DNA from 2 places in the Pseudoalteromonas sp. SW0106-04 genome. Region 2 is predicted to be linked to the other one. Evidence: predicted binding sites of a transcription regulator. Region 2 holds the regulator's gene; the other holds the start of a gene.
What was found. Region 2 encodes ArgR, which controls arginine synthesis, uptake and breakdown. Its sites were predicted from a motif close to ANTGAATANNTATTCANT; they were not measured.

Region 1: the regulator ArgR is predicted to act here: its motif matches at 12,010-12,027, upstream of W04_RS09795 (OadG family protein).

What each region holds. Positions count from the first base shown of each region.
Region 1 covers NZ_BCAI01000007.1:95,855-110,859, forward strand. Annotated here, with positions in the region: gene W04_RS09740 (3'-5' exonuclease) at 1-316, shown strand, start outside; gene W04_RS09745 (rhodanese-like domain-containing protein) at 303-719, opposite strand; gene ribA (GTP cyclohydrolase II) at 1,052-1,675, shown strand; gene W04_RS09755 (BPSS1780 family membrane protein) at 1,710-2,510, shown strand; gene W04_RS09760 (regulatory protein RecX) at 2,510-2,974, shown strand; gene alaS (alanine--tRNA ligase) at 2,985-5,585, shown strand; gene W04_RS09770 (aspartate kinase) at 5,607-6,821, shown strand; gene csrA (carbon storage regulator CsrA) at 6,915-7,106, shown strand; gene W04_RS09780 (YcxB family protein) at 7,132-7,605, opposite strand; gene W04_RS09785 (hypothetical protein) at 7,645-8,586, shown strand; gene W04_RS09790 (TonB-dependent receptor domain-containing protein) at 8,648-11,596, opposite strand; gene W04_RS09795 (OadG family protein) at 12,037-12,273, shown strand; gene oadA (sodium-extruding oxaloacetate decarboxylase subunit alpha) at 12,286-14,067, shown strand; gene W04_RS09805 (sodium ion-translocating decarboxylase subunit beta) at 14,076-15,005, shown strand, end outside.
Region 2 covers NZ_BCAI01000003.1:65,252-80,256, reverse strand. Annotated here, with positions in the region: gene W04_RS05020 (response regulator transcription factor) at 1-538, opposite strand, end outside; gene W04_RS05015 (Spy/CpxP family protein refolding chaperone) at 704-1,150, shown strand; gene W04_RS05010 (hypothetical protein) at 1,445-1,960, shown strand; gene W04_RS05005 (Fe(3+) ABC transporter substrate-binding protein) at 3,038-4,054, shown strand; gene W04_RS05000 (iron ABC transporter permease) at 4,068-5,702, shown strand; gene W04_RS04995 (ABC transporter ATP-binding protein) at 5,699-6,733, shown strand; gene W04_RS04990 (Dyp-type peroxidase) at 6,826-7,764, shown strand; gene argR (transcriptional regulator ArgR) at 7,724-8,191, opposite strand; gene mdh (malate dehydrogenase) at 8,421-9,356, shown strand; gene pdhR (pyruvate dehydrogenase complex transcriptional repressor PdhR) at 9,640-10,389, shown strand; gene aceE (pyruvate dehydrogenase (acetyl-transferring), homodimeric type) at 10,479-13,145, shown strand; gene aceF (pyruvate dehydrogenase complex dihydrolipoyllysine-residue acetyltransferase) at 13,157-15,005, shown strand, end outside.

The DNA of each region.
Region 1 (15,005 bases), on a different contig from region 2:
TATTTTAGTGTTCCATAATGCCTTGCTCGATGAGCGTTTTTTGCGTTGCGCTTACAAACAGCAGGGGCAAAAGTTTCGTTACTTAACGTTGGACACCCTGAAAATTGAGCAACGCCGTTTAGCGCGGCAGGGCACGGAAGTGGCGCTTGATGCATTATCGCTCAGTGCCTGTCGGCGTCGCTACCAGTTGCCGGTTTATCGGGAACACAATGCGTTGAGTGATGCGTTGGCCACTGCGGAATTGTTTCTTGCCCAAGTTAATCACATGAGTCGGCAGCAAAGGCTGCCGCTCAGCGCGTTGATTACTGCTGGTTAATTAAAGGCAGTTCGGCTTGTTGCCATTTTAAGAAATCACCCTCTAAGTGGTATAGCTGTGTAAAGCCTTGCTCTTTAAGCGCCTCCAGAGCAATACCTGCGCGACGACCACTGCGACAATACACCACAATGGCTGTGTCTTTGTTGAGTGTGGCGCCATTTTCAACAATCTCGCTGTGGGGGATGTTTACCGCGCCTTTGATATGTCCTTGCTGATACTCTTGTTTTGAGCGCACATCAAGCAGCGTCATTGGGGTGGCACTGAACCTATCCGCCATCAGTTGTTGCTGCGTAACCGTCTGTGCTGACTCAGCGTGCAGTGCGGGTGCAAAAACCAGGGTGCACAAGACGAAGGCCAGCGATACCCCGAATGCAGTAAGTTGTGATGCGATTGTTTTTATCATAATAGCCCCTGTTGTTGGCGTGATTAGTCGTTTACAAAGCGATGGCACCCAGTGTGTATGACCTAATCCACTTCGGCACAACGCGTATCGTTAAGGGTGATCATAGTCGCGAGCATCCACTGGCTGCAAGGTTTTCAGCTTCCCGCCAGCACAATCACCATTTATGTATACGGCTACCACCACCGTGTTGAGCAAATGTTTCCCTTGATTAGCCATCGCTTGGTATTGTTGTTTCGTGTTAATATAGCCCCATTTAAAAGCATATAGCGGCTGATTCTGAGCAGCGGCTTGTTATACTATCACAGTTGTTTTTTATAAAAGAGTGAGTCGTCGTGGCTGAAGTAAGAGCTAGGGTCCAATTAAATGTGGGCAAAAACAGTGATATCCCGGCAGAAATTGTCTCATTTTCTGGGCTAAAAGATGGCCAAGAGCATGTTGCACTAATTTTTAATGAGGCGGACAAGCATCAGCAGACACCGCTTATTCGCATGCACTCTGAGTGTTTAACCGGCGACGTTTTCCACTCCAGTCGTTGTGACTGCGGTGAGCAGCTCAATGAAAGTATCGAATTAATGCACCAACAGGGCGGAATATTGTTATACCTGCGTCAAGAGGGGCGAGGCATAGGGTTGTACAATAAGCTCGACGCCTATGTTTTACAGTCTCAAGGTATGAACACCTATGAGGCCAACAACCACTTGGGCTTTGCTGATGATTTGCGTGAGTTTTCCGATGCGGTACTCATGCTTAAGGCGTTGGCTGTGACGCAGGTCAAACTGATGACTAATAATCCTAAAAAACTCAGTGCGTTAGCTGATAATGGCATCGATGTGAAAGCTGTCGTGGGCACGTCGGCGCATATTAAGGTGGGCTTAACGGGAAACCAAGCATACTTAGAAACCAAAATTAAGCATGGCTCGCACATGCTCGATATCAAAAAAATACAAAAACCATAAAGCACGACGCAAAGAAAGAGGAAACGCAGTCATCATGGCTATAGAAATTCGCGTACATAGCGCCAAAGCCGGCGGGCGCTGGATAAAGCAGGGATTGGATATATTTGCCAAGCAGCCTTTCACCTTTATGTTTATGTACTTGCTCATTGCTGTTTTAGGGTTAGTTGGGCTGGTGGTACCGCTGTTGAAAATTCCAGCAGCACTGGCGACGCCTTTTCTAATGGCTGGTTTTTATCAGTCAGCACTTGCGCGCCAGCAGGGGAAAAACGTTGCCTTTGCCGACATCATCGATGTGTTTTCACAAAAAGGCCGACGGATGGGCTTGTTCCGGGTCGGCTTGTACCAAATGGGTGCGGGGATCTTACTAGGCTTGCTAGCTAGCGTGTTATTTGCGGATATGGCTGCGGTGGTGAGTGACCCGAACATGAACCCAGAGCAGGCGCTACAGCTATTAGCACAAAGCCTGTCATTTCCTTCGTTAGCCTTGTTCCTGGTAATAACCAGTATTTACCTGTGCGCCTTTGCATTTGCCATACCATTAGTGTTTTTTGGCGGCCACACGTCGATGTGGGCGGTGATGAAAGCCAGCTTGATGGCGTTTTATCATAATGCCGCAGCAATGACGGTGTATGGGCTTATTATGGGTGTTTTGATGCTGTTGTGTGCAGTATTGTCCTTTATTCCTCTTCTGGTTCTAATGCCGATTTGCTACATTAGCCTTCTGGTGGCGTTTCAGGCGATTTTTGCGCCGCAACTGGGCGAGCAGGATGCACCCACAGCGCAGCATGTTAATGCTATTAGCGACACCACCGACAATGGTCGATTTGACGCCTAATGGACGATAGCGAAAAGCAAAAGCAAAAAAATTACGTTCTGTGGCTGTTAGGACGACAGGACTACAGCCGCAAAGAATTAGAGCGCAAGTTAAGCCAGCGCCAAGTGCCGCAGGCGTTTAGCTGCGAATTACTGGACTGGTGTGAGCAACATGGGTTTTTAGATGACAACCGGTTTTGTGCCGGTTTTGTCCGTCGCGCAGCGGACAAGCGCCATGGCCCGCGACGCATTATGGCTGATGCGCAGCAAAAGGGGCTGGCAAAAGAGCAAGTTAGCGAAGCCATTGATGCCTTAGACATAGATTGGTTTGAACTCGCTCTAGAAGCTTATACCCGGAAATTCCGGACAACAGATAAACAATTAGATTACAAAGAAAAAGCTAAGCGCATGCGTTATTTAACAGCGCGTGGGTTTGACTACCAACAGATAGAATTTGCACTTGCAAGTGAAGCGAATGACGAGTGAGAAAAACGCAATGCAGCATTTGACGACCGCACAGCTAAGACAAAAGTTCTTAGACTATTTTGCCAAGCACCAACACCAAATTGTGCCTTCGGCTTCATTAATTCCTGGTACTGATCCAACGTTGTTGTTTAACAACGCCGGCATGGTGCCTTTTAAAGACGTATTTTTGGGCGCGGAAAAGCGTCCCTATACGCGAGCGACCAGCGCCCAACGTTGTGTTCGCGCAGGTGGTAAACACAACGACTTAGAAAATGTTGGTTACACTGCCCGTCACCATACCTTTTTTGAAATGCTCGGTAACTTTAGCTTTGGCGATTATTTCAAAGAGCAAGCTATTCAATTTGCATGGACTTTTTTGACCGAAGAGCTCGGTTTGCCTAAAGAGAAACTTTGGGTGACGGTGTTTACCGAAGATGATGAAGCCGCCGATATTTGGATTAACAAAATTGGCGTGCCAGCCGATCGCGTCTCTCGCATTGGTGAAAAAGATAACTTTTGGTCCATGGGCGATACCGGTCCATGTGGTCCGTGCTCGGAAATTTTCTACGATCATGGTGAAGAAGTCTGGGGCGGTCCACCAGGGACGCCAGAAGAAGATGGCGACCGTTATATTGAGATTTGGAACTTGGTTTTCATGCAATATAACCGCCATGCCGATGGCACGATGGAAGCCTTACCTAACCCATCTATTGATACAGGCATGGGTCTTGAGCGTATCGCCGCCATCATGCAGGGCGTGCATTCAAACTATGAAATTGACCTATTCCAAGCGTTAATCCAAGCTGCAGCAAAAGTGACGAATGCGCAGGATTTAGAAGATAAATCATTACGGGTTATTGCCGACCATATCCGTTCGTGTGCGTTTTTGGTGCTAGATGGTGTCATGCCTTCGAATGAAGGACGCGGTTACGTGTTGCGTCGTATTATTCGTCGCGCTGTGCGCCACGGCAACAAGCTGGGGGCAAAAGGCACCTTCTTCCACCAACTGGTGGGTGCGCTGATTGAACAGATGGGGAATGCATACCCTGAGCTTGCCAAACACCAGAGCATTATTGAAAAAGTACTGCGTATTGAAGAAGAGCAATTTGGCAAAACTCTAGAACGCGGCTTGGCTATTTTGGAAGAACACTTAAGCGCCCTAGAAGGCGATGTTATTCCCGGCGATGTGGTATTCAAGCTCTATGATACCTATGGCTTTCCAGCGGACTTAACCGCTGATGTCGCTCGTGAGCGTTTTATGACCATTGATGAGCGTGGTTTTCAGCAATGTATGGATGTGCAACGTAAAAAAGCACAACAAGCTGGCAAGTTTGGCGCTGATTACAACACGCAACTGCGCTCTGATAAGTCGAGTGACTTCAAGGGTTATGAAGCCGAGCATTACAGCGGCACTGTGGTCGAGTTGTTCGCTGCTGGCGATAAAGTATCGGTATTGGAAGACGGTCAAGAAGGTATCGTGATACTTGATCGTACGCCATTTTATGCTGAGTCAGGCGGTCAGGTGGGTGACACCGGCGTGCTGAAAGCCGGTAATGGAGAGTTTATTGTTACCGATACACAAAAACTCGGCAATGCTATTGCGCACTACGGCAAAGTAAGTGGGCAAATGGGGGTGAACGATAAAGTGGACGCGCGTATCGATGCTGAGCGCCGTGACCGCATTAAGAAAAACCACACTGCAACCCACCTTATTCACGAAGCATTGCGCCAAGAGTTGGGTGAGCATGTAAACCAAAAAGGCTCCTTGGTTGAGCCTGATCGTATGCGTTTTGACTTCTCCCATTTTGAGGGCGTCACGCGTGAGCAACTACAACGCATCGAACAACAAGTGAATATTGAAATTCGTCGTAATTTTGCTTTGCAAACTGAACTGATGGCCATTGATGAGGCAAAAGCGAAGGGCGCTATGGCGCTATTCGGCGAGAAGTATGACGATGAAGTACGCGTCGTGAGCATTGGCGACTACTCTATCGAACTGTGTGGTGGTACCCACGTGCAGCGCACCGGCGACATCGGATTATTTAAAATCGTCTCAGAGGCAGGTATTGCCGCTGGTGTGCGCCGTATTGAAGCAGTCACTGGTGATGATGCATTGAATTATGTTGCTGAGCAAGAGAACAAACTGGCGCAGATAGCGGCGTTGCTCAAAGCGGATAATGCCTCGGTGCTTGATAAAGTATCGGGTTTAATTGAGCGTAGCAAAGGCCTAGAGAAACAGGTGGCGCAACTGAATGACAAGCTTGCCAGTGCAGCGGGCGCCTCGTTGCTTGATAGTGCCATTGATGTCAACGGCGTTAAGCTGCTTGTGGCGAATGTTGCTGGCACCGAGAGCAAAGCGCTGCGTGGTATGGTTGATGACCTGAAGAACAAGATGGGTTCAGGCATTATTGCTTTAGGCGTTGCGAACGGCGAAAAAGTCAGTTTAATTGCTGGTGTCACCAAAGATCTTACTGGTCAGTTTAAAGCCGGAGAGTTGGTTAACCATATGGCTGCACAAGTCGGTGGTAAAGGTGGCGGTCGCCCTGATATGGCACAAGCCGGTGGCTCGCAACCAGAGCACTTAGATAGCGCACTGGCCAGTGTTCAAGCATGGGTGAGTGAGCGTGGATAAACAACAGGCGCGTATTTATTCGTGGCACTGTTAGTTCAAAAGTTTGGCGGCACCTCGGTAGGCTCGATTGAGCGTATTGAGGCCGTCGCCGATATCATTATTCGCCAACGTCAGCAAGGCCACCACGTTGTGGCTGTGGTGTCAGCCATGTCAGGCGAAACTAATCGATTATTAGCGTTAGCTGAGCAAGTTGATAGCTCCCCCAGCCCTCGTGAACTTGATGCATTAGTAAGTACAGGTGAGCAAGTAAGTGCCAGTCTTCTAGCGATGGCACTGATCCGCCGAGGCTACCCCGCCATCAGCTTGCTGGGCGATCAACTAGGTATTCGTACCGACAACCTCTTTACCAAAGCACGTATCAATGACATCAACAGTGCCCGCTTACGTCAAGAAATTGAACATGGTCGCATTGTTATCGCAGCAGGATTTCAAGGCCGTGATTTGGAAGGAAATATTACCACTTTGGGGCGCGGCGGTAGCGACACTTCGGCAGTGGCCATTGCCGCTGCGATAAATGCTCAAGAATGTCAGATCTATACCGACGTTGACGGCGTATATACCACTGATCCTCGTATCGAACCTGGGGCATGGAAGCTGTCGAGCGTGTCAGTGCAGGTCATGCTAGAGATGGCTAGTTTAGGCGCGAAGGTATTGCATATTCGTGCAGTGGAAGCCGCTGCGCATTATAAAATGCCATTGCGGGTGTTATCCAGCTTTAATGTTGGGGAAGGGACGCGCGTTGATTACGAGGATGAAGGTATGCAACAACAGACTGTTTCGGGAATTGCCTCCAAGCGTGAGCAAGCGCTTATCTTTATAAATGATTGCTCAAATGATGGTTCTACTTTAGCAAATATAGTGGAACTCTTGGCTGAAAAAGGCATCGAAATAGACATGATTAACCAAGTTAATCAAAAAGTTGGAAAAGTAGACTATGCTATAAGTGTACCTAGCTTAGAGTTGCAACAAGCAATGAGTTTATTGCAAGAAAGTGGTGCTTTAAGCGGGGCCAAAATAGATAGTCGTGACGACCTCGCCATGTTGTCTATAGTTGGCGCAGGGATAAAAACGAACACGCCAATTACGGGGCGATTTTTTCGCGTGTTAGCCGATGAAAATATTGATGTAGTCGTCGCTAGCTCAGGAGAAATAAAGCTTTCAGTTCTTATTGAACGAAAGTACTTGGAATTGGGCGTACGTGCATTACATGCGGCTTTTTTAACGGCAAGTGAATAATCGCTTTTAAGTTTTACTTACTTTTAGAGTGATTATTCTTTAGAATGCCGGAGACGGAATTTTTTACTAATTTGGAACTATGGGAGCAAGCGAATGCTAATTCTTACTCGTCGAGTTGGTGAAACCTTAATGATTGGTGATGAAGTCACAGTGACTGTTTTAGGCGTTAAGGGTAACCAAGTGCGTATCGGTGTGAATGCACCAAAGGATGTGTCTGTTCACCGCGAAGAGATTTACATGCGAATCCAAGCCGAAAAATCGGACTCAAATCCGGGCAACGCATAAATAAACGAATTCATAAAAGCCACTATCAAGTGGCTTTATTTTTATCGAAGATAAATGCAATCACTTCCTCATTGAGCACTCGTGCGGGAAAATAGTGCCTAGCTCCCTTATCGGTGACAATAATTATTCCCTTCTGCGTACTCAATACCTCTTTAATCTGTGGCCATGAGTATTGCTTCTTATGGGCATTAATCTCGGTACTAATTCCTTGCTCATCAATCCGCAGCGTCACTTCATTTCCAGCTGCTCTTGTTAATCGCTGTCGTGCCACCCACCAAGGTTGCTGATATTTGTAGGCAACCACTTCTAAAATAGCTAAAGCAAACAAAAAATAACCAAGGTAGTTATTTTGCAACTTAAACATGCTAAAAAGAGCAAGTCCCACGAGCAAGAGCACCAGTGGATATTTGAGTTGGCGGCGATGGCTGAAGGGCAAAGACTGCTCAAAGCTTTCGTGGTAGTAGTCTTTATCTAAAATATAGCTAGTGTGGTAATTCATAGTACTCGTTATACGAACTTGATTAATATAGAGGCAGGTATGCGCGCGATTTTTATGGCATTAACGGCCGCGCTTTTCAGCGCTACGGTTGGCGCCCAACACCAATTTTTGGTCTTTGGCGATATGCCATATTCTCCTATCGATGAAGCGCTGCTCACCCCACCTGCAGGGCCATTATATCAAGGCGTACGGCAAACCCCACATCATTTTATTGTTCACGTCGGCGATATTAAGGCTGGAGCTGTCGCTTGTACTGATCATGTTCTGCGCGGCAACTACCAGCTGTTAGCTAATCTTAGTGAGCGGCCCTTTGTCTACACACCGGGTGACAATGATTGGACCGATTGCGATAGGAAAGGGCTTAGCACACGCTTTGATGAGCTAGAGAGGCTAAGTTTTGTACGTAAAGAATTCGCTGTGCACACGGTCGCTTTGCCCGGCTATGAACGCCAGCCTGAGCTGCCAGAAAACCAGGCTTGGCGTTTAGAGCAAGTGCAATACCTAACTGTGCATGTGGTTGGTACCAATAATGGTCGTGCGCAAATTCTTAAGTCTCATAAAAAACAAGCGCTGCAGGCTGTTAAAAAGCGAGATCAGCTCAATATTCAATGGCTAACACGCCATGCTGATAAAGACCTAACCGCCATGGTTGTCTTTTTTCAAGCGGATATCTTTCGCTCAAGTAGCGATAAGGGAGTGTGCAGTGACAATAACCGAACATGTGATGGCTTTGCTGTCTATCGTCAGTATTTAGATAAGCTCGCTCAACACAGTGATTATCCTATTTTAGTGGTGCATGGCGATACCAGTGAATTTTGTTTTTCACAGCGTCAGTCGCAGCTTTGGCATCTTAATGCACCTGGCGATTTTCAGGTTTTAGATATTGCTCATGTAACCGTTAATGTAGATTCAGCACAGCCTTTTCAGGTGTCTCCCTTGTTGACAAATAGCGCTGTTCCTCGCTGTGAAGATGACGGTTAGCTACTGCGTCAGGTAAGTATAAAAAAGCCGCGCTAGGCGCGGCTTTTGTTAACACTGCGAATTAGAACTGGAATCTTAGGCCCAGTTTAAATTTGCGACCAAGCACGTCATAGTTACTTGGGAACGTGTTACCCGAGTTAGAGCTGGTATCACCTGCCTCATTGCCCACAACCGGTGGATCTTTCTCGAACAGGTTATCTATACCCAAACTTGCGGTGATATTATCGGTAAGGTGATAATTGGCATATAAGTCAAAGTAATCGTAGGAATCGATACTTCTAAACTCTGGGAAGTAATCGTCGGCAACGACTGGCTCTGCGTCAATGCCATCAATGTGACGCCATTGCAATGACAGGGTAAAGTCGTCCATTGCCCACGTAGTACGCTGCACCCAGCGCATCTCTGCGAGGGGATCACAGCTGGCACTGTAATACCCTTTACAGTCGATAATTCGCGCTGTATCGGAGCTTTGCGATTCCTGAGTTAGATACTTGTTGATGGTTCCAGAGAACTGCAGCTCACCCATGTCTTCAAGTGGCACGAAGAAATTGAAGCCCAGTTCAACCCCCTCAGCGGTCAAGTTCTTGAGGTTGGTGGTGAATTGTTCAATCCCGGCACCAGCGACGGTTAAGTCGCCACCAACACGTTGTATTTTGGCACACTCTTGTGCATCACCTAACTTGTAACAGGCATCGAGGATTTCCTGTGCTGAAAACTCGCCGATGATGTCATCAATATCAATATCATAGTAATCTAAACTGATAGTGAAGTTTTGCAAGGTATCGAACTCAGGAGTCCAAACAATACCTGCTGTAAAGGTGCTTGCTTCTTCAGCGTCAGGTGGATTAAGTGGGTCGCTTCCAGAGATCACTTGTACTTGACCTGATATCACATCTTGCACGTTACCCACTTGTGCATCAGTCATGCCAGTGGAAATACACAGCTGGCGCAGTTCAGCACTGATGTTACCGGCGTTGGCAACCGAGCAAGGGTCGCTAGTCGCGTTATCAAGGCCAGTTACCACAGGAGAGGCAATTTCACCCACATTCGGAGCTCGTGTCGCTTGCTGTTGCATAACACGTACTAATACGCTGCTAACTGGGCGCCAGTTGAAACCAAGCTTCCAGGTTTCATTAGAGCCCACGGTATCGTAGTCAGCCCACCGGAAACCAAACTCCACATCAAGCGTATCAGCAAATGCCATACCGTCTAAGACAGGCAAGTAACCTTCCATGAACAGCTCATCAACACTGAAGCCACCTTCAATAGGTAACTGGTTACCTCCAGCACCGCCCTGACAGCTCGCTGGTGCAAGTTTCAAACATTCATCAGGCTCAAATAAGCCTTTTTCTTTGCGGTACTCATAACCAAAGCTCATTGATAGCGGTGCGCCGGCGCCGGGTACTTCAATAAACTCAATCGGACCATTGATGGTCGCAGTTGCAATACGCTGGCTGTACTTTTGCTGCTGTAATGCAATCGCTGTAGCATAACCGGCCATTTCATCGGTAATGGTGCCAAAACCACCAAACAGGTTGATGGGTACGCAAGTTGGGTCGCCGTTTAAGCAGGTAACGCCGTCTTCGGTTTCAAGGGCATTTTGGATGTTAGTTAGGTTGGTGTAGCCACCGCGTACGGTGGTACGGTTGGACTCACCATATTGAAAACTAACATCATACTCCCAGTCGTCAAACACATAACCTTTCACGCCAGTGACAAACTGGAACAACGAGGTGTCATAGCGCTCTGTACGGGGGCCGAGTTCGAGTGTACGCCGACGCAACTGCACAGTTAAATAGTCCTCAGAGTCGACGACGCCATTGCCGTTGACATCATTCCAGTTACTGTCACTTAAGAGACCATCAGCGAGTGCGTTGTTACCCGTATCAATCATAAATTGCTGTGCTTGATCGCCAATTAACGGGTTAAACAGTGGCAATTCGAAACTCGCACCAAATGTGCCTGATGGCGCAACCTGTGTATCTACCGAGATCGAGCTGTAAGTGAGTGATGAATAAACTTCATGATCGTCGGTGAGGTTGTAACGAGCGAGAGCCGTACCTGAATAGCGCTCAGACGGTGTCTGATAGAAGTTGTAGGGGTTGAAGTTGAACACGCTACAGGTATCGGCAGCAAGTGTGCCATCATTTCTAAATTGGCCTGCGGTCCCCGCTCCGACAATACCAAAGCGTGTGGGCATGGCCGTTGTAGAACCACCACTTTCTACTGAGTTAGGGGCCTCACACTCAGAAGGCGCTGGAACGGGCGGTTGACCATTGAGGAATTGCTCATAGTTGGCGCCTGATGCGGTTTCGATACCAAGTAAACCCAGCGGGCGATCGCCAAGGAGCACTTGGTCACGCTTCATCCAGTCCAATGAAAGTACGACGTTACCTCTGTCGTCAGCGAGGTTAGAACCGATGGTAAGCGATATATTACTTTTATCGCCGTCACTTTCGTCTGTTTGCTGGTGCGAGGTGTCTAAGGCTATTCCTTCAAAATTATCTTTAAGGACAAAGTTAACCGCCCCAGCAATGGCATCAGAGCCATAAACGGCCGAAGCACCACCAGTAACCACATCGATGCGCTCTACCAGTGCCGAAGGGATCACCGAGGTATCTACCGAACCGTTGTAGTTGTATGGGATCATTCGCCGGCCATTTACCAGTATCAATGAACGCTGAGATCCCAAGCCTCTTAAGTTGACCGTTGCTGCACCACCAGAGCCGTTGTTCACGTTACTGCCGTCACCGGGAATAGTGGATGGTAGAGTACGAAGAATTTGCTCTACTTCGGGTTCTTGTTGGAAGCGCAGCTCTTTCTCGCCAATGGACGTGATGGGGCTGGCTGAGACAGCGCCGGGCTGGCGAATACGACTACCTGTGATGGCAATGACCTCAATATCCTTGGCTTCTTCATCCCCCGCAGCGAGTGCTTGAGGCATAACGAATGAAGAAATACCTACGCCGAGCGCTACTTGTAGCGACAGCGCCAGTTTAGATTTTAACATTGTTTTTCTCCCTAGTTATTAGTAAGACTAATACTTCAGGGCCAATCAAACTGCGGTTGTTCCTATTTAGCGTCATAAGCTTAGTCCGATTTGTTCAAACCTGCCAATGACTTAGAGTCAAAAAATAGAGCAAAACCCTCAACGTAAACAATGTAAAGTAAAGCTTGGTATGACCAATTATCTTTTTTGATGTTATCACCATCATTGATGACTAATGAAGATGATTTTTTCTCGTATAGATTTTATTTATATCCGCTATTTTTATTATCTATAAAGTTGAATTAACGGCATTTATGCCGGTTTTTAAGTCTCCTAACAAGAAGTTCAAGGTTATAAGTATTGGTATTACCAATTTACACTTGAGTGGACATTCTCTTTTTTTTTGATATGGTGTTGGTTAAATATCAATAAAAAGTAACTAAATTTGCACTGGGGTGAGCATGGATATTACAGCATTGTTAATTGAAGCCGCTTGGCTTATGGCGACCGGTATGGTGGTGGTCTTTGTATTTCTACTCATATTGATAGGCGCTTTACGCCTAATGTCATATATCTTTGCCGATACAGAACAAGCGAATCAACAAGCTAGCGCCACTACCACGCATCACAGTAAGCGCCCTTCAAAGGCGCATATTGCAGCTATTGCTGCGGCTGTGCATCAGTATAAGAAGCAATAATAAGGGTCAATTATGTCTAAATTAAAGCTTACCGAATTAGTACTGCGAGACGCGCATCAATCTTTATTAGCAACACGCATGCGCTTAGAGGATATGCTCCCGATCGCTGATAAGCTTGATCAGGTTGGGTTTTGGTCAATGGAATCATGGGGTGGGGCCACCTTTGACTCCTGTATCCGTTATTTAGGTGAAGACCCTTGGCATCGTATCCGTGCCCTGAAAGCGGCGATGCCTAATACTAAACAGCAGATGCTACTGCGTGGTCAGAATTTACTCGGCTATCGTCATTACAGTGACGATGTTGTGACTAAGTTTGTCGAGCGCGCTCACGCCAATGGTGTTGATGTGTTTCGTATCTTTGATGCGATGAATGATGTACGTAATTTAGAGACGGCAATCAAAGCCGCTGTAAATATTGGCGCCCATGCGCAAGGCACTATCTCTTACACCGTCTCACCGGTCCACACGTTGGATATGTGGTTAGATCAGGCTAAGCGCCTTGAAGATATGGGTTGTCATTCTATTTGCATTAAAGATATGGCCGGGCTGTTAAAGCCCTATGATGCCGATAAGCTGATCCGTGGGTTAAAGGAAACCGTGTCTTTACCCATTGCTATGCAATGCCATGCGACCACAGGACTAAGCACTGCAACCTACCAAAAGGCCATTGATGCCGGCATTGATATGCTTGATACGGCAGTTTCTAGTATGAGTCAAACCTATGGTCACAGCGCCACCGAGACCTTGGTTGCTATTGTAGAGGATACCCCGCGTGATACCGGTTTGGACCAAACGTTACTCGAGGAAATTGCGGCTTATTTTAGGGAAGTACGTAAGAAGTATGCGCAATTTGAAGGTAGCTTGAAAGGCGTTGATGGCCGCATCCTATTAGCGCAAGTGCCCGGTGGCATGCTCACAAATATGGAAAACCAGTTAAAAGAGCAAAACGCAGGCGATAAGTTAGACGAGGTACTCAAAGAAATCCCCAAAGTCCGCAAAGACTTAGGTTACTTACCTTTGGTCACCCCCACCTCACAAATTGTTGGCACTCAAGCCGTGTTGAATGTGCTTACCGGTGAGCGCTACAAGTCTATTACTAAGGAAACCGCAGGCGTTCTTAAAGGTGAGTATGGAGCAACACCCGCACCGGTAGATAGCCAATTGCAACAGCGTGTTTTAGAAGGTGCAGAGGCAATTAGTTGCCGTCCAGCCGACCTCATTGAGCCTGAGCTAGACAAGCTGACGGAGGAACTAGATGCTCATGCGAAAGAGCAGAACCTCGAGTTAGCAGACGAGGTGGTTGATGACGTTTTAACCTATGCACTATTCCCGCAAATCGGTTTAAAATTCTTAGCGAATCGAAATAACCCTGATGCTTTCGAACCAGCGCCCAGCGCCGAGCTAGAGCAGCCAAAGGCTGTGGCCAAGGCGGCACCGACAAAGCAAGGGCCAGAGCGTTATAGCATTAGTGTCGATGGTCAGGCCTATGATGTTGTCGTCGCCCCCGGTGGTGAGTTGGAGAGTGTGCGTGCTGTTGAGGGTGAAGGTGAAAACCCACCGCAGTCGGCTGCGATTAGTGGCGGGGAAACACTGAATGCACCGCTAACGGGCAATGTCTTCAAGGTTTTAGTCAAACCTGGTCAGCACGTGAATGAAGGTGATGTGGTTATGATCATGGAAGCGATGAAGATGGAAACTGAAGTGCGCGCATTGCACGGCGGTGAAGTCAGTGATGTGTTAGTGCGTGAAGGTGACTCCGTGAGCGCTGGCGATGCCTTAATTGCATTGGTTTAGGGGGGGGTATGGAAGGAGTATTAAATCTCTGGCATGCCACCGGCATTGCCAACTTTTCCGTCGCTCAACTGGTGATGATCTTAGTCGGTTGTGGGCTATTATATTTGGCGATAGCGCGGAATTTTGAGCCATTACTATTGGTGCCTATTGGCTTCGGGGCGATATTAACAAATATCCCCGTGGCTGGTATGGCAGACCCTGGTGGCATTCTGTATTACGTGTATTACATAGGCATTGACTCCGGCGTCTTTCCGCTACTTATCTTTATGGGAGTGGGGGCACTTACCGACTTTAGCGCGTTGATCGCGAACCCGCGCATGCTACTTCTGGGCGCTGCGGCGCAATTTGGTATTTTCGCGACATTGTTTGGTGCTATTGCTTTGAATTTTGTGCCGGGCTTTGAGTTCACACTCAAAGACGCATCTGCTATTGCCATCATTGGCGGTGCCGATGGCCCGACTGCTATTTTCTTAGCCTCAAAATTAGCCCCAGACTTGCTCGGTGCTATCGCAGTGGCGGCGTATTCTTATATGGCTTTGGTGCCCATTATCCAGCCACCCATCATGCGAGCATTAACCTCCGAGCAAGAGCGTAAAATTGAGATGCCGCAGTTACGAGCGGTTTCCAAAAAGGAAAAAATTATTTTTCCACTTATGGTTCTGGCGTTAACTGCGATGTTCTTACCAGCAGCAACGCCGTTGGTGGGAATGTTCTGTTTGGGTAACTTAATGCGTGAGTCAGGTGTCGTCGATAGGCTCAGTAGCACAGCGCAGAATGAGTTGATCAATATAACGACTATTTTCCTTGGCCTAGCGGTGGGCTCAAAGCTAGCTGCTGAGCAATTTCTGACGGTGGAAACCATTGGTATCCTAGCGTTAGGAGCCTTGGCATTTTCTATTGGCACGGCGTCAGGTGTATTCATGGCAAAAGGGCTGAAT
Region 2 (15,005 bases):
GTTCACTTATTTGCTCTTTACTGATCACGGTGCCCGGTTGTTGTAGTAATAAGTGCAAAATAGCAAACTCAGTGCCGGTGAGTGCTAAAGGCCGTGTATTGGCGCTGACGCTGCGGCTATGCATACACATATCCAGACCGGCAAACTGTAAGTCCTGACGAGGCTTAGTGGCATTGATATGCTCGATGCGTCGAGTAATAGCCTTGACGCGGGCAAGCAGCTCTCGGTGGTTGAAAGGCTTGGGGATATAGTCATCGGCACCGAGCTCGAGGCCAAAAATACGATCAAAATCATCGCCTTTGGCGGTCAGCATGATGACTGGCATCAGCGATTGAGCTCTGAGCCTTTTTAAGACCTCGAAGCCATCTAACTCTGGCAGCATGACATCCAGTAATAACAGATCAAAATTGCCAGTTTCGGCAAGCTCCAAGCCTGTTTTTCCATCATGCGCACAGGTCACTTGGAAATGCTGGCTCTGTAGGTATTCGCTGAGCATTTGCGCCAGTTCAGTATCATCGTCAGTTAGTAAAATATGCATGTCATTCCCAGTACGTATACAGCGACAACGCTATACTACCTTATCCCTTGCCAGCAGTGTGAATCCTTTACATAACCTTTACACCGCCCTGACAGTGCTTTGCGTTGACAGCGCTATGCTAGGCACTGTGAATTGTTTTCAATCAGGACAAACAAGGAGTCCACAATGAAACTAGGTAAGAGTATCAGCGCAACGTTGCTTTCTTTAGCCTTGGCATCCAGCGCCGTGTTTGCTGGTCAAGGCGGTCACCACAACCATGGTGAGCGTGGTATGTTTAACAAACGTATGGCCAATTATTTACAGCTTAGCGAGCAGCAACAGAGCCAAATCGACGCTATTTTAGATGCGCAAAAGCAACTGCAGCCGCAGCGAGGCCAGCGTGGTGACATGAAACAGCAGCTAAATGCCTTAACGCACACCAATGCGAGCTTCGATGAGCAGGCTGCGCGAGCGTTAATCCAAGATCAGCAAGCTAAACAGCTTGAACGTAAGATTGCACGGTTACACACCCAGCATCAAATATGGAACTTACTCACCGAGCAGCAGCAACAAAAGTTGCAGGAGCTCAAGGAAAAGCGTCAGTCGCGCGGCCATCATAAGCGTGGTCATTAAAATTTTATGTCAGTGCACGTAAACGGCCCATTGGGTCGTTTTTTTGTGCGGACATTTTCAGTGACTTGGGCTTAAGTGCTAGTAAGCGATAGCAAATTTTGCTATCAATAATAACGTTGAGCTATGACTCGATAGCTTACTAAAATGTAAATGCTTAAAGTTGATCAGGTATCTCGTGGTTTTCTCTCTCCCCTGGGCCACGGAAATAACCATTATCGATGCTGTATTGGGGTAGGGCTCAAGTTTACGGAGCGAACACAATACAGCGGCTTCGTGTATTAAAGGACTAAGTTGTTGGAAAAACAGAAGTGGTATAAAAATCCAGAAATGCTCATTGCGCTGACCGCGCTTTTTATTGGCTTAATTACGGCCTTTATCTCTATTTATTCTGCGTACATAGATCGCGCCTACGCGAAAGCCTCTGTGTGGCCAAAAGTTGAGGTTGTCAGAAGCAAAGGAAAGGATCGCTTTAGTTATCGCGTAGCTAACAGAGGTACAGGTCCGGCCATTATTAAGTATGTAAAAGTCAGTATCGGTAAGCGGTATTTGCAGCGGTGGTCGGATTTACCTGAATTCGACTCCATTAACCAATCCCATATCAGTTCAATCACGCTTCCTGCAGGCGAAATATTAAAGCCCTTGGTATACAAAGGGGAGGCTGTAGAAAATATCTTAAAGATAGATAAACGCCTCGAAATCGAGCTGTGTTACTGCTCAATTTATGACGACTGTTGGGTGGTGAGTCGCTCGCTTCAAACCCGCCCTGTAGAGCAGTGCGAGGTAAATTCTAAGCAGGCTTTTTTACAATAACGACTGATGTGTGAAAGTAGTGGAATACGGTGCTTCAGTGCACGGCACCGTTACAGTTGTCTATCTGAGTATTGCGGTGTGTTTCGTGGTAGCTGAGTATCACCACTAGGCGTGTGCGATAGGCAAAAAAATACGCGGCCGTTGAGGGCCGCGCTGACGGAATAATTTCCAGCTTCCTGCCGGGATTGGAGCAAGTCCAATGTTCCTTTACTCACCGTAGTGAGCGCTACAAATCGCTTTGTAGGTTCATCCTTGTCCACTTCCTGTATAAACCTGTGATACACATCCAAGTCAGTCGCATGTGGTTCGCATTATGACTGCTATGATTGTTTAGCTCATCCTGTACTTCCTGTGATATGTACATCCTGCACATAATCCTCAGTGGAGCTATCACTGACAAATCCTTCGCTGTCCTTATTCACATTTCCTTTGTGAGCTGCGTTCACTCGCCTGTCCTATACTCACCTTGAGTATCACGTCCGGTGTGCTCGGCATCCTGCCTATTTTTCCTTTGCTGTCCTTAAAGTAGCAACTCCTTTGCGTTATGCATCCTGCATCTGTCCATATTGGCATCTTGCCGTTTTCCCTTGACTATCCTTAGAATAACAATTCCCTTGTGTTATGCGTCCTGCACCTGTCCTTCTATGGCATCTTGCCAAATCCTACCGTCCTGTCTGCGTGTCCGTTGCGTTACGCGTCCTGCGCCTGTCCTTGAACTTCCGGTCCGTCCTTTGAGGTTGGCTTTCCTTAACTTTATCGCCCATATGCCCTTACAAGCGATGGAGACAGTATAAGGATGAATTAGGTACAGGTCAGGTAGTGGTAACAAAAACTGATTTAGTAAAATAAACGAAATAATTAAAAAAACATTATTTATCAGTGTTTTGTGTATTTTTGCGTGCTGTTCTTTATCGCAAATGACGCAATAACCTGATGCTATGTGAGATATATCTCACAATAATTCGGGCAAAGATGGAAGTTGTTCAGCTGGTGTTTATGTTGTGATGATGGTGCTGTACTTTTGCGGTGCAAAAGATATGATGCGCTTGAGAATTATTTTTATCTATTGGAGGCTTTATGAAAAAAGCATTGGCTTTGGGCTTGGCATCGTTACTCGCTACGTTAACAGCCGCTCCCACCTTGGCGCAAGACAGCGTCAATATTTACTCGTTTCGTCAGCCTTTTCTTATTGAGCCCATACTAGAGAAGTTTACAGCACAAACGGGAATAGAGACCAACGTGGTGTTTGCGAAAAAAGGGCTTATTGAGCGCTTAAAGCGTGAAGGCAAGCATACTCGCGCTGATTTAGTACTTACCTCTAATTTTAGTGCCTTAATGCAACTAGACGATATGGAGCTAACGCAAAGCATTAATAGCGACGCGGTGGCCGACAATATTCCTGCTAGCTTCCGCGACCCCAATGGGCAATGGGTGGCATTAACCAAACGGGTGCGCAATGTCTACTCGTCAAAAGAACGTGTGGGCCAGTTAAGCAGCGTGCGCTATGAAGACCTGGGCAGCGAGCAATTTGCAGGTAAGGTGTGCATGCGCTCAGGCAAGCACCCTTATAACTTGGCGTTGGTCGCATCTATGATTGCCCATCATGGCGAAGCGCAAACCAAGCAGTGGTTAACAGCGTTAAAGCAGAACCTTGCCCGTAAACCGCAGGGCAATGATCGAGCGCAGGTTAAGGCCGTAAAAGAAGGGCTGTGCGATGTGGCCATCGGTAACAGCTATTACTTTGGAAAAATGATGCAAGACGAGCAACAACGTACTTGGGCTGATGCCGTTTATATTAACTTTCCTAACCAACAAGACCGAGGAGCACACGTTAATGTCTCCGGCGTTGCCTTAACAAAGTATGCTAAAAACAAGGATAACGCCTTGAAACTGATCGAGTTTATGACCGACAATACAGCGCAAAATATGTATGCCTCTGTGAATATGGAATACCCAGTGAAAAAGGGTGTGCCATTGTCTGAGTTAGTTGCCTCTTGGGGTGACTTTAAAGAGGACTCTCTGCCTTTATCGGAAATCAGTAAACATCGTCAAACGGCGTTGAAGCTGCTCGATGAGGTAAAATTCGACCTTTAATTACTGGGTATTGATGCGCTTTAAATTCTCGCTGTCATCGTGGCAGCTTATTGCGTGGACGACAGGCTTAGGCCTGTCGTTACCGTTAGCTTTCCTTATTTTTGAGTCCTTGCAAAGTGATCCCAACGTGTTTAACCACCTCTGGGATACGGTGCTGTGGGATTATACCCGTAATACCTTAGTGTTGATCCTCGGTGTAGCGCTACTGAGTTGCTTGATTGCGTTGCCTTTAGGGTGGCTGGTCGCCTGCTGCGACTTTCCGGGGCGAAAACACTTTGAATGGGCTTTGATGCTGCCCTTAGCCATGCCTACCTATCTTATTGCCTATGTTTATACCGACTTACTGGATTATGCTGGTCCGGTGCAAATCCAGTTACGGCAGTGGTTTGGCTGGCAGTCGCCGGATGATTACTGGTTTTTTGATATTCGTACGCTCGGTGGCGCAATTGTGATGATTGCGTTAGTGCTGTACCCCTACTTATTCTTAATTTTTAAAACCGCGCTGAAGGAGCAGTCTCACAAGCTGGTTCAAGCCGCCCATATTATGGGACACGGCCCAGTTGCAGGCTTTTTTAAAGTCAGTCTTCCCTTAGCTCGAGGGGCGATTGTCGCCGCTATAACCTTAATTAGCATGGAGGCGATGGCGGATTTTGCCACCGTCAATTACTTTGCCGTAAGCACCCTAACGACAGCGGTGTACGATACTTGGTTTGGGTATTATTCATTAACCGCCGCTGCGAAAATCTCAGGGATCATGCTGCTCATTTTGTTTTTGGCTATCATTATTGAGCGTTATTCGCGCCGCAACCGCGCCGTATTTGAGCGCCAAACCCAGCTAAGCGGTGAGCCTCTTTATACTCTCAAAGGAGCTAAAGCGTTGGCAGCCACAGGCTTTGCCTTAGTTATTCTGGCGCTTGCTTTCGCTATTCCGACGGCGGTGCTTGTTAGCTACGCGTTTAATTATTTTGACCAAGCGTGGAATGATGAGTTTTTCCTCTATGCTTGGCAAAGCCTAAAAATTGCCACTATGGTCAGCATCCTCGCCATTACCCTGAGTATTCTTGTGGTGTACTACCAGCGCTTGAGTACAGCACGATATACACTGTGGCCTGGGCGCTTAGCCAGCACTGGATACGCCTTACCTGGCACCGTTTTAGCCATTGCGGTGCTGTTACCGCTGACTAGTTTAGAAATCGGCATTAATGATTGGCTCGCCCAGTATGACTATCAACCAGGGTTATTCTTAAGCGGTACTATATTTGCCATCGTGTTTGGTTACTTGGTGCGATTTTACGCCATTGCTCATGGCGCCATAGAATCAAGCTTTAGCCGCATTAGCCCGAGCTTGGATATGGCCAGCCACTCCATGGGCCGCAATGAGCGACAAACCTTACTTGGCGTGCATATTCCCATTCTTAAACGCGGTATCTTAACCGCTGCCTTATTAGTGTTTATCGAGTGTATGAAAGAGTTGCCAGCAGCATTACTGTTGCGGCCATTTAACTTTGAAACATTGGCGACCCATGTGTTTCAGTATGTTAGCGATGAGCAATTAGAGCTGGCTTCAGTGTCGGCACTATTTATTGTATTAGTGGGGCTACTGCCCTTGTATTTTATTAACCGCTCAATGGAGCATTCTCGGTCATGACAGCGCAACTAGAATTAGACAACATTAGTTTCGAATACGCTGAGCGGGCGGTGGTCAACAATTTAAGCCTGACCTTAGCAGACGATGAGATTTTGTGTTTGCTAGGCGCCAGCGGTTGCGGCAAAACGACCACACTAAAAGCCATTGCTGGGCTTATACGTCCGCATCGAGGGGTGATCCGCTTAGGGAAAGAGGTACTGTGTAGTGACCAGCATTGCGTGCCCCCACAGCACCGCAACATGGGCATGATGTTTCAGGATTACGCGCTGTTTCCACACTTAACCGTGGCGCAAAACATAGCCTTTGGTTTAAAGGGCATGAGCAAAGCAAACAAACAGCAGCGGGTCGCTGAAATGCTCGCACTGGTGCATCTAGATGAGTGTGGAGGGCGTTATCCACACCAGCTTTCAGGCGGCCAACAGCAACGTGTTGCCATAGCTAGAGCGCTGGCATACAAACCTAGCCTATTGCTGCTTGATGAGCCGTTTTCGAATATTGACCATCAGGTGCGTTTTCAACTAATTGCTGACATTCGCCGCATTATTAAAGACCAGCGCGTCTCTGCTATTTTTGTGACCCACTCCAAAGAAGAAGCATTTGCCTTTGCCGACACATTAGCGGTCATGCACAACGGACAAATTGCACAGCAAGGTACGGCGAAACAATTATTCCAGCACCCCAACTCTAAAGTCGTGGCAGAGTTCTTAGGCACGGGTGTGTATATTGATGCCACTATCGTTGATGCCGAGCATGTGCAAACGCCCTTTGGTGTTGTGCGCTCTTTACAGCCTTTGCCATCATCGGGGAAGGGGCAAGTGTATGTTCGTCCTCACGATATGCAGTTGATTGGTGATGAACACGATGAAGTGACGTTACTATCACAGCGTTTTGTCGGCACAGAATACGTTTATCGCGTCAGCGTGTTTGCTCAAGAAGTTGAAATTCCTGCTAAAGCTGAACAAGAGTTTTTGCCGAGTCAGAAGCTATCGCTTACAATTACCCCACACTCTGTGAATTTCTTCGCTGATTAAGCGCGAATTCATAGCCTGTATGTAGCCGCGCAGGCGGCTTAGCGCTCGTAATAGGCGCTGCTAACAATAACAACGAAAGGAATGGTAACTTAATGCCCAGAGCGCAATCCGGTGTGTGCGCGCAGGCCAATTTGCACGGCTTGCACTTGTTTCTCAATGTCCTTGATGGCCATGATCACGCAGTTAAAAGTAAGCTCGCACAGTTAGTGGACCTGCAAAGCGAATACGATGATCGCTTCTCTGAGGCCATGGTTTCCAGCTTTGTCGCCATAGGTGCGCAGTACTGGCCGCATTTTCACCCCGATGCCATGCCTGCAGAATTAGCGAGCTTTCCGAGTATCCCCAACCGTGACCACCACGTGCTAGCACAGCCGTTCGATTTGTTTATACAAATTCGCTCGGACCGGGAAGATGTCAATCATCTATTTGGCCAGCGAGTATTGAAGCTGTTAGGCAGTGATGTGGAGCTTGTTGAGGAGATCACCTGTTATCGCTTTTTAGACGGGCGTGATTTTAATGGCTTTCTTTACGCTCCGGATACGCCTCATGGGCGGCAAAAAAACCTCACGGCCCTCATTAATGACCCCGGCAATGATTTTGTAAAAGGCAGTTATGTGCACGTCCAGCGCTTTACCCACAACCTTAATGCCTGGCAAGCGCTCAGTATTGAAGAGCAAGAGTTGGTGATTGGCCGTACTCGTCTGGATGCCGAGCTGCTAATGCCGATTAATGCCAACAGTCACGCGGCGCGCTCAGAGTTGAAAGATGAAAAAGGCGAACCGCTGTTACTGCACCAGGGCATGCCTTTTGGCACCATGACCAAGCAAGGCTTGCTGTCGGTGACCTGCGCCGCCAGTGGCGACGCGTTTACGCAAATGCTGAAAAGTCAGCTAGGGGATCATCATCATTATGATGCTTGGCTGGACTTTACCCAGGCCGACATGGGCTCAGCGTTTTTTGCCCCTTCGGTGGATTTTCTAAAGTCGTTGGCTACACGTTCTCAAACAGCTTACGCACCCGCTCCAGAGTAATATCAATTTCTGAGACTTTGGCGGGGGCAATAAAGATGGTGTCATCCCCGGCTATGGTTCCTAGCACGCCATCGGCCTTACCGAGAGAATCGAGCAAGCGCGCGATTAATTGTGCTGCACCCGGGCTGGTGGTGATGATGATCATCATCTCATTGTGAACAATATCCAGCACTAATTGGCGCAGTGGCGACTTCGCAGTGGGAACGGCTAATTCTGCGGGTAAGCAATAGACCATTTCTTGTTTGGCGTTGCGTGTACGCACCGCACCAAACTTGCTGAGCATGCGCGAAACTTTGCTTTGGCTGATGTTATCGAAGCCTTGTTCTTTTAAGGCATCAACAATCTCTCCTTGTGAGCCGAAATTTTCTTCTTTTAGGAGGGCTTTAAAGGCTTTTACCAAGGCTTCTTGTTTTTCTTGCGCGTGCATAATAATGGTCTTTGTAGCTTAAAGTCTTATCATTCTACCCAAGAACCGGGGTTATTTCATCCAAGGCACTGAGGTTTACAGTGAAGTTTACGACTATGGTCGAGATTATCGTCAAAATAACGCGGATAAATTTGTCTTTATCGGCGCTTTTCATTATCTTTAAGGCCACCAAAAGGTCAGATGACCCAAATCTTGATAACCCAATCTCGTTATTTTACGGAGAATTAAAATGAAAGTTGCCGTTTTAGGTGCTGCCGGTGGTATCGGTCAAGCGCTCTCTTTGCTACTAAAAAATAGCCTTCCTGCTGGTTCTGAGCTTGCTCTATACGACGTAGCCCCTGTGGTTCCTGGTGTTGCTGTTGACCTATCACACATCCCAACTGCGGTTGATGTAAAGGGCTTCGGTAAAGAAGACTTAGACGCAGCACTAAACGGTTGTGACATTGTTTTAATCCCAGCGGGTATGCCGCGTAAGCCGGGCATGGACCGCGCTGATTTGTTTAATGTAAACGCCAGCATTGTTCAGACGCTAGCTGAGGGCATTGTTAAAAACTGCCCGAAAGCCATGGTCGGTGTTATCACTAACCCGGTCAACGGCACAGTGCCAATCGTTGCTGAAGTATTCAAAAAAGCGGGTACTTATGATCCAGCACGCGTATTTGGTGTAACAACACTTGACGTGATCCGTGCTGAAACTTTCATTGCTGAGCTAAAAGGCCTGAACGTGAACGACGTGAAAGTGCCAGTAATTGGTGGTCACTCAGGGACTACTATTCTACCTCTACTGTCTCAAGTAGAAGGTGCGAGCTTCTCTGATGAGGAAGTTGCTGCGCTAACTAAGCGTATCCAAAACGCCGGTACCGAAGTTGTTGAAGCAAAAGCGGGTGGCGGCAGTGCTACACTTTCTATGGGCGCAGCTGCAGCGCGCTTCTGCTTGTCACTAGTCAAAGGCATGCAAGGTGAAGATGTTATTGAATACGCCTATGTTGAAGGCAATGGTGAAGACGCACAGTTCTTCGCTCAGCCGGTACGTCTTGGTAAAAATGGTGTCGAAGAGTTGCTTTCTTACGGTGAACTAAGCGCCTTTGAACAACAAGCCAAAGAAGACATGCTGGGCACCTTGAATAAAGATATTCAAGAAGGCATCGACTTCATGAATAAGTAATAGCCACCATGGCGGTTACTTCATGATATTGGCTAATAGCGATATCATGCTAAAAGCCCCTATAGTTCTGCTATAGGGGCTTTTTTGTGCATCTATTTCCTTTCTTCTTACAGGTCTGACCATTTGTCGCTAAGCGTAAATTACTTTAATTTGCGCGCATATCCACCATAATTGGCTGAATAAAAATTGATGTGAACTGGGTCAATTTTGACAGCTTGCGGTGAATTTGATACCTTAACCGCACTTTTTGGTATGACCAATTTACCCAAAGCATAAATCAACGATGTCATTGAAAGTAAAAGCAGCGAAATTATCGGACGTGATCTTGGCCCAGCTTGAGAATATGATTCTTGAGGGATCGCTGGCGCCAGGGGAAAAGCTTCCGCCTGAGCGTGAGCTGGCTAAGCAGTTTGAAGTATCGCGCCCATCGCTGCGTGAGGCAATTCAAAAACTCGAAGCCAAGGGGTTGGTGACGCGCCGCCAAGGTGGTGGCACCTTTGTAAAGAACCAATTGGAAGAGGGCTTAAGTGATCCACTGTTTGAGTTGATCAGTAAGCACCCAGAGTCGCAGTTTGATTTACTGGAGTTTCGCCATGCCCTCGAAGGTATCGCCGCCTATTATGCGGCATTGCGCGGGACTCAAAATGACTTTGTAAAGGTAAAGCATAGCTTTGAAAAAATAGCTCAAGTAAGTGATGATCTCAGTGCCAAAGCGAAAGCCATTAACGCTTTTCACTTTTGTATCGCTGAAGCGTCTCATAACGTGGTGTTACTGCACTTAGTGCGTGGCATGCAAGCTTTACTAGAGCAAAACGTACTGCAAAACTTGCAGGTATTGATGAAGAAAACCGCCGTGTCGCAGCAATTAGCGCAGCACCGCAAAGTGTTGATGGACGCCGTCATTGAAGGCCGCCCAGAAGAGGCACGCCTGGCCAGTAATGCGCACTTAGCCTTTATCGAAGAAGCCTTACTGGAAGCAACGAAAGAGCATTCGCGTATTGAGCGCTCTTTGCGACGTACCAGAGCACAATAAATTCGCTGTGAGCCTCAGTTGAGCATCGCGCTTAAGCTGGGGCTTTTTGGCATTTTAAATTCGTATTTTAAACATAAGGAAAACTCCATATGTCTGAAGTCAATAATGTTGACGTAGACGCACTCGAAACCCAGGAATGGCTACAAGCCCTTGAGTCGGTTGTGCGTGAAGAGGGCGTTGAGCGAGCTCAATACATCCTTGAACAAGTGCTAGAGCAAGCACGTCTTGATGGCGTAGATATGCCAACTGGCACTACCACAAACTACGTCAATACCATCCCCGCTGACCAAGAGCCAGCGTACCCAGGTGATGTGAACATTGAGCGTCGTATCCGCTCTATCATTCGCTGGAATGCGATTATGATTGTTCTGCGTGCCTCGAAAAAGGATCTTGACTTGGGTGGACACATGGCGTCTTTCCAATCATCAGCGGCATTTTATGAAGTTTGCTTCAACCACTTCTTCCGCGCGCCAAATGAGCAAGACGGTGGTGATTTGGTGTATTACCAAGGTCACATTTCACCGGGTATTTATGCACGTGCCTTCGTCGAAGGGCGCCTGAGCGCAGAGCAGCTTGATAATTTCCGCCAAGAAGTAGATGGCAAAGGGTTACCTTCATACCCACACCCTAAGTTGATGCCTGAGTTTTGGCAGTTCCCAACCGTGTCTATGGGTCTAGGCCCTATCGCTTCAATCTATCAAGCTCGCTTCCTTAAGTATCTTGAAGGTCGTGGCCTGAAAGACACCAGCAACCAACGCGTTTATGCCTTCCTAGGTGATGGTGAAATGGATGAGCCAGAATCACGGGGCGCAATTTCCTTTGCTGCTCGTGAAGGCTTGGACAACTTATGCTACCTAATTAACTGTAACCTGCAGCGTCTTGATGGCCCAGTTATGGGTAATGGCAAGATTATCCAAGAGCTTGAAGGCCTGTTCAAAGGGGCTGGTTGGAACGTCATCAAAGTCGTGTGGGGCAGTGGCTGGGATAAATTACTGGCCAAAGACACCACAGGTAAATTGCTACAGCTGATGAACGAAACGGTTGACGGCGATTACCAAACCTATAAGTCAAAAGACGGTGCCTATGTGCGCGAGCACTTCTTCGGTCGTTACCCAGAAACAGCAGCTCTTGTTGCCGATATGACCGATGACGAAATCTTTGCCTTAAAGCGCGGTGGTCACGAGCCATCGAAGCTATTCGCAGCCTTTAAATCGGCGCAAGATACTAAGGGCCGTCCTACGGTAATCTTAGCGAAAACCGTTAAAGGTTATGGTATGGGCGATGCCGCCGAAGGTAAAAACATTGCTCACCAAGTGAAGAAAATGGACATGACCCACGTGGCTCACTTACGTAAGCGCTTAGGGTTAGAAGATCTTGTTTCCGAAGATGAGCTTAAAGACTTACCGTACCTGACCTTAGAAGAAGGCTCAAAAGAGTACGAGTATATGCACGCCCGTCGTAAAGAGCTGCATGGCTACACGCCAACGCGTTTGCCTAATTTCAGCGAACAGCTGCAGTTGCCGCAAATGGATGCGTTCAAGCAATTACTTGAAGAGCAAAAGCGTGATATTTCCACCACCATGGCATTTGTGCGTACTCTTAATGTATTGCTAAAAGACAAAGGCATTGGCAAAAACATTGTGCCAATTATTGCCGATGAAGCACGTACCTTCGGCATGGAAGGCTTGTTCCGTCAAATTGGTATTTATAATCCACGGGGCCAAAATTACAGCCCGGAAGATCGTGATATCGTTGCTTACTATAAAGAAGACCAAAAAGGTCAGGTGTTGCAAGAAGGTATTAACGAGCTCGGTGCGATGTCCTCATGGGTTGCTGCGGCGACCTCATACAGCACTAACGACCTACCGATGATCCCGTTCTACATCTACTACTCGATGTTTGGTTTCCAACGTGTAGGTGATATGGCGTGGATGGCCGGTGACCAACAAGCACGTGGCTTCTTACTTGGTGCCACCGCAGGGCGAACAACGCTTAATGGTGAAGGGTTGCAGCACGAAGATGGCCACAGCCATATTCTAGCGAACACCGTGCCGAACTGTATTTCTTATGACCCAACCTTCGGCTATGAAGTCGCGGTTATCGTTCAAGATGGTATTCGCCGTATGTATGGTGAAGACCAAGAAAATATCTACTACTACCTGACGTTGATGAACGAAAACTATCATCAGCCAGCCATGCCAGAAGGTGCGGAAGAAGGGATCCGTAAGGGTATTTATAAGCTTGAAAGCTACGAAGGCAACAAGGGCAAAGTACAGCTATTAAGCTCGGGTACGATCATGAACGAAGTGCGCAAAGCCGCGCACATTCTAAGTGATGACTACGGCGTTAGCTCAGATATATTCTCGGTAACCTCGTTTAATGAGATCACCCGTGATGGTCAAGAAGCCGACCGCTATAACATGCTGCACCCAGAGGCAGAGGCGAAAGTGCCGTATCTGCAAACTGTATTAGGTGAAGAGCCTGCGATTGCGGCTACCGACTACATGAAGAACTACGCCGAACAAATTCGTGCCTTCATCCCGGCTGAGTCATATCGCGTACTGGGTACCGATGGCTATGGCCGCTCCGACAGCCGCGAGAATCTGCGCCGTCACTTCGAGGTGAATGCAGGTTACGTGGTGGTTGCTGCACTAACAGAATTAGCGAAACGTGGCGATGTAGAAAAATCTGTGATTGCAGAAGCAATCAAGAAGTTCGACATTGATGCCGACAAGATTAACCCGCTGCACGCTTAAGGGGTTTGCAAATGAGCATTGAAATTAACGTACCTGATATTGGTGGCGATGAAGTTGAAGTCACCGAAGTGCTTGTCTCGGTAGGCGACAAGGTTGAAGTAGAGCAATCTTTGATTACCGTAGAAGGCGATAAAGCCTCTATGGAAGTACCTGCCAGCGAAGCGGGCGTAGTAAAAGAGATCAAAGTGAAAGAGGGCGATACCGTCTCTACTGGCACTTTGATTATGATTTTCGAAGGCGAGCAAGGCAATGCCGATGCCGAGCAAAGCGAGGCTGCAGACAGCAGTGAGGACAACAGCGGTGCTAGCAATGAAGCCGGCGCCGAGGTGGAAATTACTGTGCCTGATATTGGTGATGACGAAGTAGAAGTCACCGAAATTATGGTCAGTGTTGGTGATAGCGTTGAAGAAGAACAATCAATTCTTAACGTTGAAGGCGATAAAGCCTCTATGGAAGTGCCTGCGCCACAAGCCGGTAAAGTTAAAGAAATTAAAATCAATGTCGGCGACACCGTAAAGACTGGGTCGCTGGTATTTATCTTTGAAACCGCAGGCGGTGGCAGTACCGAGAGCCCAAGCTCGAGCGATAGCGACAAGCAAGAAGCGAAAGCAGACAAAGACAGCGGCAGTGTTGAAGTTAAAGAAGTGACGGTGCCGGATATTGGCGGCGACGAAGTGGAAGTGACCGAAGTGATGGTCAGTGCCGGCGACACCGTTGACGAAGAGCAGTCGATTCTTAACGTTGAAGGCGATAAAGCTTCTATGGAAGTGCCTGCTCCTTTTGCCGGCAAAGTAAAAGAAGTGAAAGTTGCTGTGGGTGATACCGTGAAAACGGGCAGCTTAATCTTTACCTTTGAGGTGCAAGGCAGTGCCCCTGCACAGCAACAGGCTCCGGCTAAGCAACAATCAACAACTGCAAGCGACGCGCAACCGCAAGAGCACAAGGCCAGTGGCCCAGCGCCAGCGAAGCGTGAAGACTTCGTTGAAAATGCTGATTATGCCCATGCTTCACCGGTAGTGCGCCGTTTGGCCCGTGAGTTTGGTATTAACCTAGCGAAAGTCAAAGGCACAGGCCGTAAAAACCGGGTGTTAAAAGAAGACGTGCAAAACTATGTTAAAGACTTAGTGAAGCAAGTTGAATCCGGTAGTGCAGGTAAAGGCGGTAGTGGTGCAGGTATTGACTTGATCCCATGGCCAAAGGTCGACTTCAGCAAGTTTGGTGAAGTCGAAGAGAAGAAGCTGTCGCGCATTCAAAAGTTGTCTGGTGCTAACTTACACCGTAACTGGGTACATATTCCTCATGTAACCCAATACGACGAAGCCGATATCACCAGCTTAGAGGCATTCCGTAAAGAGCAAAACGCGCTGGCTGAGAAGAAAAAGCTGGGCGTTAAGATCACCCCATTGGTGTTTGTGATGAAAGCGGCGGCCAAGGCGTTGGAAGAATTCCCAACCTTTAACTCGTCACTTTCAGAAGACGGCGAGAGCTTGATTCTGAAAAAGTATGTACACATCGGCATTGCGGTTGATACCCCTAATGGTCTCGTTGTTCCTGTGGTTCGTGATGTCAACAAAAAAGGCATTATGGAGTTATCACGCGAGCTGATGGATATCTCCAAAAAGGCCCGCGATGGTAAGCTAACCTCGGCCGATATGCAGGGCGGTTGCTTCACCATCTCTAGCCTCGGTGGCATCGGCGGTACCGCGTTTACGCCTATCGTCAATGCGCCTGAGGTGGCTATTTTGGGTGTCTCCAAGTCAGACTTCAAACCGAAGTGGAATGGTAAAGAGTTTGAGCCGCGCTTAATGGTGCCGCTAAGCTGCTCTTACGACCACCGTGTTATTGACGGTGCGCTGGCAG